One region of the Shewanella denitrificans OS217 genome, then DNA from elsewhere that is predicted to be linked to it. Evidence: predicted binding sites of a transcription regulator. Region 1 holds the regulator's gene; the other holds the start of a gene.
The links. Region 1 encodes MetJ, which represses methionine synthesis genes. Its sites were predicted from a motif close to TAGACGTCTAGACGTCTA; they were not measured.
Positions count from the first base shown of each region.

Region 2: a site for MetJ is predicted at 3,061-3,078, ahead of msrA (peptide-methionine (S)-S-oxide reductase MsrA). Genes of this name have one in related genera too.

Region 1 is NC_007954.1:697,374-703,239, forward strand. It holds gene SDEN_RS03195 (AraC family transcriptional regulator) at 1-289, opposite strand, end outside; gene SDEN_RS03200 (sulfite exporter TauE/SafE family protein) at 423-1,307, shown strand; gene SDEN_RS03205 (hypothetical protein) at 1,470-2,123, shown strand; gene SDEN_RS03210 (sulfite exporter TauE/SafE family protein) at 2,156-2,887, opposite strand; gene metJ (met regulon transcriptional regulator MetJ) at 2,990-3,304, opposite strand; gene metB (cystathionine gamma-synthase) at 3,505-4,677, shown strand; gene SDEN_RS03225 (bifunctional aspartate kinase/homoserine dehydrogenase II) at 4,688-5,866, shown strand, end outside.
Region 2 is NC_007954.1:2,106,021-2,111,886, reverse strand. It holds gene SDEN_RS09305 (alpha-ketoacid dehydrogenase subunit beta) at 1-522, opposite strand, end outside; gene SDEN_RS09300 (thiamine pyrophosphate-dependent dehydrogenase E1 component subunit alpha) at 526-1,704, opposite strand; gene astE (succinylglutamate desuccinylase) at 1,858-2,904, opposite strand; gene msrA (peptide-methionine (S)-S-oxide reductase MsrA) at 3,171-3,650, shown strand; gene SDEN_RS09285 (hypothetical protein) at 3,697-3,972, opposite strand; gene SDEN_RS09280 (RecQ family ATP-dependent DNA helicase) at 3,983-5,866, opposite strand, start outside.

The DNA.
Region 1 (5,866 bases):
GTACGCAAGATTGCTCGGGCAAGGCTTGGCATTGGGACTCGTCAAGGTAGAAACTGGTTAACCTCACCTCAGTAATGGCAGTCACGCTGTGGCTGATGTTGGAATTCACCCACACCCCTTGTTCCGGCGTGACTAAATATCTGGCGGCGGGCGTGTTGACTGCGAGCACCCCTTGGCTGGCATAGACGAACTGGCCCCAAAGATGGCTATGGGACATGACATGGCAATGGGCTTGCAGCTGCCGATTAACGACAGTGATGGGCTGTAATAACGGCCGAGTCGATTCCATGGAAGGAGCGATTGAAGCAAGTTTTGGCATAAAGTCGATATTTTGTGGCAATTGGTCGATATTAAGACGCGCTAAAGTTCAGTTAGGATAATGCCTATCATTAACAAGCACGTCTATAGGACAGAGTGTAATTATGGAATGGTTAGGAATTTATCTTATATTGGGCGGCGCAGTGGGCGTTATGGCTGGGCTCTTTGGCATTGGCGGTGGCGGAGTCTTAGTCCCGGCCTTTGTGAGCATTTTTCTAGCCCAAGGTATGCAAAGTCATTTAGTGATGCATTATGCCATCGCCACTTCAATGGCCTGTATCTTGGTGACCTCTTTTGCCAGCATGCGAGCACATAATGCCAAAGGCACAGTGCAGTGGCCGATAGTTAACTCTATGGCCCCTTGGATAATACTGGGCACCTTTGCAGCAACCTTTATTGCAACCGCGCTAAGTACCCAAGTGTTGGCTGGTATTTTCTCTGTGTTTATGCTGAGTGTGGCTATCAAGATGTTAAGGCAAACGAGTTCAGGGCAAGTTCACGACAGTAAAAGACTCACCCCAAGCAGTATGGGGCTAGCTGGGCTAGGCATAGGCGCGATTTCGGCCTTAGTGTCTATCGGTGGCGGTTCCTTAACTGTGCCTTACTTGAGCAATAGAGGCATAAACATTAAGCATGCCATCGGCACTTCGGCGGCCATAGGCTTACCCATAGCCATAGCGGCGAGCCTAGGCTACTGGGTTAATGGGCTGACATCTGCTGAGGCAGCACAAGAAATGGGTATTTATGACATAGGCGCTCAAACCCGCGCTGTAATGGGAGATGGCTGGTGGCAAGTGGCGGCTCAGAGCCTTGATATGAGTTTAGGTTTTATTTCGGTTCCGGCGGCGGTTTGTGTGGCATTTGGCAGTTATTTCAGCGCTCCCTATGGGGTTGTGCTCGCCCATAAACTGCCGGTAGGCTTGCTTAAAAAGCTATTTGCTTGCTTACTGATTATCCTCAGCCTAAAAATGTTTTCCAGCCTAGTGTAAAAAATGGGGAGAGAAAATGAATGGATAGAATTTTTTATTTTTAAAATATTTTAAAATCAATGTTTTAATTAGTTTTTCACTATCTTCTTATGATTCTCTGCTGCAAACTTTTATTTGCTGCTATCTTTAATTGACGTCCCCCGTCGAGCTTAAGGAACCCAGATGAACTTCACTCAAAAAAGCGCTATCTTGAGCCTAGTTTTTCTCAGTTTCTCTCCTCTGTCTGGGAGCTGCGCCCCTCTGGAAGCCGCCACCTTAATCAATCAATCCCTCTATGGTTTTAAACTCTCTATAGTCAATATGCCTGTGGCTTCTGAGGGCTATTTTTTTAACCTTGGGGGGAGTCATGGTGATAGTCATAGTCAGGCGCAAGGCACAGGGCTTATCTTGAGTCGCCCCCCATTAACTCATGATGTATTAACCCCGTTAGCTGTTAACTTTCTGGATGGTGCGGGCTATCAATCCGAGTCTCGATGGACCCTAAGTTATGAATTCGATGACTTTGCCTTGTCATTAGGGGCTAATATTAATCAACCCTTCTATGCGGACTCACCGCAAATGTTTGAGCAGGCTAATCAAATGCAGGATTACTCCTACTTCAAGGTCGGTGAGCTAAATGTAGGCGGGGAATACAGGCCGATGGATTGGCTGACCTTTTCATTAAACTTTCACCAAGGTATGGCTGATAACGCTCAAGATGTGTTTGCCCTTGCGACTAAGTTGGATCTTAATCGCAGTTTTAGTGTGCAATTTATTGGTTTGCTGGGCAGTGATACCAGTAAAGGGGCGCTGTTAAAAACCTCATACCATTTTTAACCGCAATAGGCCGTGATGTCAGTGATTTTGTCTTAGTTAACTAGCGTCAGCACAGATTGTACTGTCAGCACCAAGGCGCTAAGGCTACAGAGGATTAATGTCGCGCTGCGAGTCTTTTGTTTATCAACTCTGCCCACTAATCTTCCCGCCACAAGAAATCCGAACACCACAGACGGCAGCAGCATGCAGGCAAGCCATAGATGACGCCAGCTCAATAAACCTGTGACGGCCAAAATAATTAACGCGATAAGGGAACTGAAGATAAAAAACGCGGACAAGGCGGCGCGAAACTGACTGGCATCTTTTCCTGAGAGTAAAATGGCCATTGGCGGCCCACCGATGGCAGCGATATTGCCAAAAATACCCGAAATAATCCCCGCAATAAATAAACTGGTGCGATTCACTGGCACGCTGAATTTAAACACACTCAAAATCACGGCAATAGCCACAATGGCGGCGATCACTAAGCCTAAGACGGCTTGTGGCGCTAAGATCAATAAACTTGCCCCAAGAAAGCCCCCGGGAATACGTCCAAGTAACGCATATTGCAGGCCATTAAATTCTAAATGGCCGCGCTCGCGGATCAAGGTGAGCACAGAGATGGCAAAGCCCATCATGATAACGGGTGCAGGTACCAGATCAGGCTCAACAAGATAAAGTAGCGGACTGGCTACGACGGCTAAACCAAAGCCAATTAGACTTTGAGTGATGGCGGCAAAGAAGATAATAATCGCCGCTAGGGCAAGGCTCAGGGGATCGATGATCAAGGAGAAGGCCTAAAGTAAACTTGCCGAAAATTTGGGTTAGCGCATTGTTAGCCAACTAACCCTGTGTTACTTGCTAGGTATGACTTTGCTTAAGCGGGTTTATTCTAACTCTTCCCACTCTAAGCCCATAGCTTCCATCATTTTCTTGGCTTCACTGGGTATACCGTCAATTTGATCTTTTGATAGATCCTCATCATTGGGAAGAGGTTGCCCAGTATAGGCATGCAAGAAGGCTTCACAGAGGAGTTCACTGTTGGTTGCGTGTCTTAGGTTACCCACCTGGCGACGAGTGCGTTCATCTGTCAGTACTTTGAGTACTTTTAACGGAATAGACACAGTCACTTTTTTTACTTGCTCGTTCTTTTTGCCATGCTCGGCGTATGGGCTAATATATTCGCCATTCCACTCAGTCATTAACTCACCCTTAACTTGAAATTCGGTGCAGATTTTAACCCCTTACAGGCCACAGTCAAATTATTGCTACTATTTGTTGTTGATTGCAAATAGATTTCTTTACTTTTGGACGTTTAGATGGCTAAAGTGCTTGACCAGGCCTAGACTTACGCGTAGATTTAGCCATCTAGACATCTACACTGCAAATTGATGGAGTCCACATGAGTCAGCATAAATTAGCCACCTTGGCCGTTCGTCACGGCATAGAGTCGGATACTCAGCATGGATCTGTGGTGCCACCGATTTATTTGTCGACCAATTACAGCTTTGAAGGGCATCAACAGCCCAGAGAGTTTGACTATAGCCGCTCGGGCAACCCAACGCGTAACTTATTGGCAGAGGCGCTGGCAAAGTTAGAGCAAGGTCATAGTGCAGTTGTCACTTGTACTGGTATGGCGGCCATCACCTTAGTCACCAGTTTGTTAGCCCCTGAAGATGTGTTAGTCATCCCCCATGATTGCTATGGCGGCAGCTACCGATTGTTTACTCACTTGGCAGCTAAGGGCAGTTTTAAGCTCGTGGTTATCGATCAAAATGACGCTAATGCATTGGCAGACGCTCTGCAGCTTAAGCCTAAATATGTTTGGCTAGAAACTCCGTCGAATCCACTGCTTAGGGTGGTGGATATCAGCGCAATTTGCCAACTGAGTCATCAAGTGGGCGCTAAAGTGGTGGTGGATAACACCTTTCTTTCCCCTGCATTGCAACAGCCATTAACCCTAGGGGCTGACATAGTGGTGCACTCCACCACTAAATACATTAATGGTCATAGCGATGTTGTTGGCGGCGCCGTGGTGGCTAAAGATGCCGACATTGGCGAGCGACTCGATTGGTGGGCAAATACCTTAGGTTTAACCGGTAGCGCGTTTGATAGTTACCTGACCTTACGTGGACTTAGAACATTAAGTGTACGAATGCGCCAACATCAGGAAAATACCCAACTAATTATTGAGTCCTTAATTAACAGTCCAGTGGTGAATAAGGTATATTACCCAGGTTTAACAGCCCACCCAGGTCACGAAATTGCATTAAAACAGCAACAAGGTTTTGGTGGCATGGTAAGTTTTGAGCTTAATGGTGGAGAAGCAGCACTCGTGGCCTTCTTAAGTGAGCTTAAATTATTTAGTCTTGCCGAGAGCTTAGGGGGGGTGGAGAGTCTGGTTGCCGTGCCAGCCACCATGACCCACAGAGCCATGACGGCCAAGGCCCGTGATGAGGCTGGCATTAGTGACACATTATTGAGATTATCTGTCGGCATCGAAGATGGCGTTGATCTTGTCGCCGATATTGAAGCAGCCTTAGCCGCTGTTGCAACACTGAAAGTCGTTGTTTAAGGAGTTAGGAATGGCGCGTAGTCATTTACATAAGTTTGGTGGTTCGAGTCTTGCTGATGCTGACTGCTATCGCCGTGTCGCTCATATTCTGTTGACCCATGGTCACAGCGATGACTTGGTCGTGGTGTCTGCTGCAGGGAAGAGCACTAACTTCTTATATAAATTATTGGATCTGCGCGATACAGGCCAGCTATGGCAAGAAGAGTTACAGGTGCTGATAAGTTTTCAGCAGGCACTCATAGAACAGCTGTTATCAAACGAGCAGGCGCGGGATCTGCGCGAGCGCTTATCTAACGATAAAGCTCAGTTGGCGAGTTTGCTGTCCCTTGAACAGCGTAACGAATACCAAATCAGCCATGTAGTTAGCTTTGGTGAGCGTTGGTCGGCGCGCTTGATGGCAGCATTACTGCGAGAATCGGGCGTGGCCGCAAGTCATGTGGATGCCTGTTCCATTCTGGTGGCCGATGAAGGCGCGGTACCCAAAATTCGAGTAGAAGAATCGAAAGCCAAAATCCAGACCTTACTTGCTGAACGTACTAACGAACGTCTCGTGATCACAGGGTTTATTTGCGCCAATGCTCAGGGCGACACCTTATTACTGGGCCGCAATGGTTCAGACTTTAGCGCCACCTTGATAGCCAGCCTTGCCGACATTGGCCGAGTGACCATTTGGACCGACGTAGAAGGCATATTCAATGCCGACCCTAATAAAATTAACGATGCCAAATTATTAAAAAGCATGTCGTTGGCTGAGGCGGATAGATTAGCTCGCCTTGGATCTCCTGCCCTGCATTCACGCACCTTGCAGCCGTTATTCAATACTCAAGTGAGTCTAGCGGTGCGTTCAAGTTACGCTTCACACACAGATTTCACCTTGATTGCTCCCCAAAGCTCATCGGCCAGCGCACCTGTGGTGACCAGCTTGTCGCAAGTGGTGCTGTTTAGTTTTAAGCTTGAGACCCATAACAAGATAGAGTCAGACTCTCAATCTAAGCCACAGCCTCAGTCGCAGTTTGAGTCTGTATTGGCGGCGTTGACTTCGGCGGGTCTTACGCCTTTGGCCCACTGGGAATATGGCGCAGATAAGCACGAACTGGCCTTTATGCTGGAAAATCAAAAGCAAGTAAATGCACTGCTAAGCAAGCAGGCGCCGACATTTGGCATTACTGAGCTGCAGCTTAATCTGGAC
Region 2 (5,866 bases), 1.4 Mb from region 1:
AGGTTCGAAGAATATCACTGGATTTGGGTCGCGAATTGCGGCTAATAGCAAACCTTTTGCCTGCTGTGGATTACGCGGCACCACCACTTTAAGGCCTGGTGTTTGGGTAAAATAAGCTTCAGGAGATTGAGAGTGATAATGACCACCGGCAATACCTCCACCATAGGGCGTTCTAAAGGTTAAACCACCTACATCGAATTCATTACCACTGCGGTACCTGAATTTGGCAGATTCATTAACGATTTGATCGAATGCTGGAAAGATATAATCGGCAAACTGGATTTCAGCCACTGCGTTCATGCCATTTGACGCTAAACCGTTGGCAAAACCTGCAATACCTTGCTCCGTTAATGGCGTGTTAAAACAACGATCACGGCCAAACTTTTCTTGTAAGCCAGACGTCGCCCTAAAAACGCCACCAAAATGGCCCACATCTTCTCCGAAGATCACTGTGCGCTCATTAGTCTGCATGGCAATGGATAACGCCTCATTGATGGCGTGTAACATGTTCATTTCTGGCACGATTTATAATCTCCCAGCACTTTTAGGATAAGACGTTGGATACTTGGCAATATGCTGTTTAAGTTCAGCGAGTTGCTTCTTGAGGATAGGCGTTGGCTTGTCGTACACATCTTCAATGATTTCATCTAAATGTGGTACAGGGATCTTTTCAGCAACTTTCACCGCAGCGAGTACTTCTTCGCGATACTTTTCGTACATCTTGACGTCGGCGGCCTCGTTTATCCAACCCTTGTTTATCATCCACAACTTAAAACGCTGCACAGGATCGTGTTGTTTCCACTTAGCTTCTTCTTCTTTTGAGCGGTAACCCGATGGATCGTCCGACGATGAATGCGCACCTAAACGATAGGTCATGGCTTCAATCAGTACTGGCGCGTTATTGGCAAGTGCAAATGCACGGGCCTGTTGAGTCGCAGCCAATACGGCTAACATATCATTGCCGTCAACACGAATAGTGTGCATGCCGTAACCCACACCACGACTGGCAATACCATTACCTGCGTATTGCTCTTCCGTAGGGGTAGAGATAGCGTAGCCATTGTTTCGACAGAAGAAAATGGTAGGAGATTTTAACACTGCAGCCATGTTCATACCGGCGTGGAAGTCCCCTTCCGAGGCGGCGCCTTCACCAAAATAACAGATAGCCACATTGTGTTTTTTCTGTAATTTAAGGCTGTAACCAACACCGGTTGCCTGAGGTATTTGAGTCGCCAAAGGCGACGAGACTGTCTGGTAATGAAGTGCCTTGCTGCCATAATGAATGGGCATTTGGCGACCTTTGCCTAAATCTTTTTCGTTGCTGAACATCTGGTTCATAAACTGTTCAGTGGTGAAACCGCGATAACGCAGCGCCGCATGTTCACGGTACTGAGCTAAGATCACATCTTCATCATCTAAAGCGGCGGCGCTACCAATCACAGCGGCCTCTTCACCGGTACAAGTCATATAGAAGCTTATCCGGCCCTGACGCTGCGCACCCAACATACGCTCATCTAACACTCGGGTAAACACACAGGTGTCGTACATTTTCTCGGCCAGTGCTTTATCTATCACAGGTAACACCGCCTTTTCATAGGTGGTACCATCGGCTTGTAAAATGCGCAAAATTGGAATGTGCAATGACGCTTTGTCTAGGAAGCTGACACTGTGCACTGTCTCGTTGTTCAGCGGTGCTTTGCTCATATTATGCTCTTGTTGTGTGTGACCAGTATCGAGACTAGTCAATTTATTATTTATATGCCAATGAACATTACGTTAACGTAAACTACCTATCAACTCTTGTTCATGCTCCTAGGTGAAATTGCCTTGTGGTTACTTGTATAATTTGCTTTACGCTTAGCGAATGTTTTCGTTAGGCGCAGGCACTAAACACAGGACTGTGCGTTGGCCAACGGGGACTTTGGCATTCGGGAAAACAATGGCTTCCTGAGGCTGCTCTACCAAGACTTGCTCGCCGCCTTCAGTGGCTAGCACCTCACCTTTTGTAAAGGCACTGAAGTTTTCGGCTTGATCTGCGAAATTAAACGCAAAATCCTCGAAGCGTTTGTTAATAGAGCGGCACACCTTATACAAATTCACTTTTTCTGCTGAAAACGCACTTAAACCGAGCGCTTCACCGCTAACGAGTTTAGTGAGCATAGTTTGCGTTTGCTCAAAGCGGCTCATGTCATTCTGTCCAAAGGGCATCACCTTACCTAGCTCGACCGTGAAGGCATCGGCGTTAAATTGTTCAGAAGAATAATAACTAAAGGTAGTGGTCGGCTCATGGTGGAATAAAATAGTATCGACGCCGCAAGCGGCTAGAAACATGATCTGCTCGCCACTGTAAGCGCGCCCTGGGCGATAAGGATAAATGGCAAACTTCTCATGCTTTGATGGGCGAATGGCTGTGTGTAAATCATAATGAATACGCTGTTCGTTGGACGGTGCCCCCAGATAAAACTCGGCAACATAGTCTTCTAAGGCTTTAGCCCTAATACGCTCAGCATGAGTTAAGCCTTCCCCTTTAGAATGGGCGCCGCTAAAGAGACGATTCATATTTTCTTCGATGAAACGAGTTTGATTGTGAATCGCGGGCGGATTGCCAATTAAAAATAAGGTTCTGTGTTTAGCCTGAACTTTTTCAGTCAGTAACTCAGTGATCAATCTATTACAAATTTCTATGGGCGCGGTTTCATTGCCGTGAACCGCACAAGATAAAATGACCTGTTTCGGTGCTTGAGCGGTATACTTTTCTTTTGGTAAGAAGGCAATCACACCTGTATCCCATACTTCAACCTGAGTGTGTTGCCCCAGCTCGAAACTAAAGCGCTGCGCTATTCCATGGGGATGGGCCAGAGTAAAAGCCAAAAAATCATGATTGTCCATAAGCTCGTGTTGCACGGGGTACTCCTTAAACAGGCAAAAAAGGATTGGATAACATAAGGGTACTGATTCTAACACAAGTGGCAAAGAAGTAACTTCAACCAAGAAAATAGTAATAATTTTAAAATGACCACTTAATCCACTTGCAATTCAGAGTTTGACATATCAGAATAACAGACGTCTAGACTTCTACTAAATGCGTATTGGATTTCCATATTAGGGCATAGAAGCAGTGATAGCAGTCCAGAGTCCCATTTATAAAATCAATCAGTGAAGGAATAGTCATGGCGTTAGCAACATTTGGTGCAGGTTGTTTTTGGGGTGTAGAGCATTTCTTCCGTGAAGTCGAGGGAGTCACTCAGGCGACTTGTGGTTACATGGGGGGGAAAGACACAGCAGTCACCTATAAAGAAGTAAAAACCGGCACCACAGGCCACGCCGAAGTGGTGCAAGTGGAATTCGATCCCGAACGTGTAAGCTTCAATGCACTGCTTGAATTTTTTTGGAAAAATCACAACCCGACTATGCTTAACATGCAAGGGGGTGACATAGGCTCACAATACCGCAGTACTATCTTTTTTCATGACAAAGAACAAAAACAGCAGGCAGAAGCTTCTAAGCTTGCCCTAGCCCGCAGTGGCAAATGGGGACTTAGGCCAATAGTCACTGAAATAGTGCCCGTACAAACCTTTCATATCGCCGAAGAGTATCACCAAAATTATTTAGAAAAGAACAACCTACCTAGTTGCCATTTAACTTATTAATCAAGCTGAAGGGGTACCTTGTTAACCCTGAGAGGAATAATCAGGGTTAACAGCGCCTTAATCTAACGACCTGCATGACTTCTATTTGCATTCCTGCAAGTGATTCTGTAGCGGGATAGTAGCTGATGTTGACCCTTTGATCATTGAGGTTTTTGAACCGTTTTGTGCGCTTATATTTAAAAGGAACATCATAGCCTTTTAACATGAGGGTATTCAAAAACCATTCACCTTGTTCGCGCTGAACATGGGACACAACCTGCAAGCCTTCACTGTGGATAAGATCTGGGTGTTTTTTGAGCAACTCGTTGGCTGAAATATCCATCTATTCCTCATTATAAGTCATTGATTGCACATCTAACTTGATGAAAGCCTTGCTCTGAACAGAAACCAAAACCTGCAAGTTTTGTAATGCCACTACGGCTAAATGCAGGCATGCTCAGTCCCATCAAATACTTAGTCTGCATACTAACAGATAAGGCGTGAGAAAAACCTTGTCCCTCGGCCCAAATTTGCAAGTCTTTTAAATGAGCAGCCAGTACCTCCTTGGGTGGCATAGGTGTAATTGAGCTTGCGGTTAACTGAACACTTTTTCCAAGACAGACACTGCAATTCATGCAGTATGCTGGGCTGTTCATATCATCAAAATATCGTGCCAAGGCGTGGCTTAAGCAAGTGTTTAATTCAAAAAAGCGAATTAACTGTGCAATTCTGGCGATTTCTTTAGTTTCTTTATCCTCAAAATAGCCAAGCAATTGTGATGTTAAGGCCTCAATATCAATCTCATTGACTGTAAGCTCAAAAACTTGCGTGAGTTGCTTAGTCTCAAGTTGAATATGTCCCTGTTCACTGAGATAGTCCAGTGCTTTAAGCCCCCTTTGCCTTTCATGCCCGAACGCTTGATAGAGGCCATCAAAATCCACTGTGCCCCACACTTTTTTAAAATGAGTATGGGCAAACACTTGCTTGAGAAACTCACGTCGCTCCTCGGTGAATAAGGCCAACACTTCAGCTTCTGTACTAATAAATTTAAAGCGGCAATCGGCATAGTAGGCATGACTGGGTTTAAGCAGCCCAAGTAGCTCTAACTGCACCAGTAAGGTTTTTAGAGGGAGCACACGTATGTTAGTGAGCTTGGACAAGCTTAACTCTTGCATTTCCCAGCGGTTACCTTGCCGTGTGCTCTGCATATGCTGCAATAAGATCCTAATACTGCCGGCTTCAGGGGTATCACCGTAAACAAAATTTTCTACTGTACTTAGGCCATCAAGGTTTGCAAGGGTAATGCATTGGGAAGGCAAGTTGTCGCGCCCCGCACGGCCAATCTCCTGACTGTAATTTTCGATGGATTTAGGTAAGTCATAATGGATAACAAAGCGAATATCGCCTTTATCTATGCCCATGCCAAAGGCAATAGTGGCAACTATGATGTTCACAAGACCTGACATAAAGTCCTGTTGAACTTGTTGGCGTACTTCTTGATCCATCCCCGCATGATAGGCTTTAGCATTAAAACCCTGGCGCTGTAAAAAATAGGCTATGTCATCAGCGGTATGCTGCAAGGTGACGTAAACAATCCCTGCACCTGCCAATCCCTGTAATTGCTTTACTAACTCAGTATTTTTCTGTGCTTGCGGGATGCTAAGCACGGTTAATGCTAAGTTGTCACGATAAAAGCCTGTCTGAACGATATGAGTCTCTGCTATCGCAAAACGCTCAGTCATATCTTGCTTAACTTTTCTGGTTGCTGTCGCTGTCAGCAATAGTACCTTGTCGATAGCAAAGTCTTGACAGTACTGAGGGATTTTTAAGTAATCGGGTCTAAAATTATGGCCCCACTCAGAAATACAGTGGGCTTCATCGACCACTAATAATGAAATCTCTATTCCTTGCAGAAAATGGCGAAAACGCTCGTTATTAAACCGCTCTACTGACACCATTAAGATTTTTATTTTGCCTTGTCGTATATCCTGCATCACTTGGCGGGATCCTGCCGCAGTCAAACTCGAGTCTATGCTTGCTGCCGCTATGCCTTTACCATGTAGAAACGCCAGTTGATCTTTCATCAAGGCCAGTAAAGGAGATATCACTAAGGTCACATGGGGTAATTGCAGGGCGCAAAATTGATAGCATAGAGACTTGCCAGAACCCGTTGGGAAAATGGCCAATGCGCTGTTGTTTGATAAGATGGAATCGATGACCTGCTGCTGTCCATCACG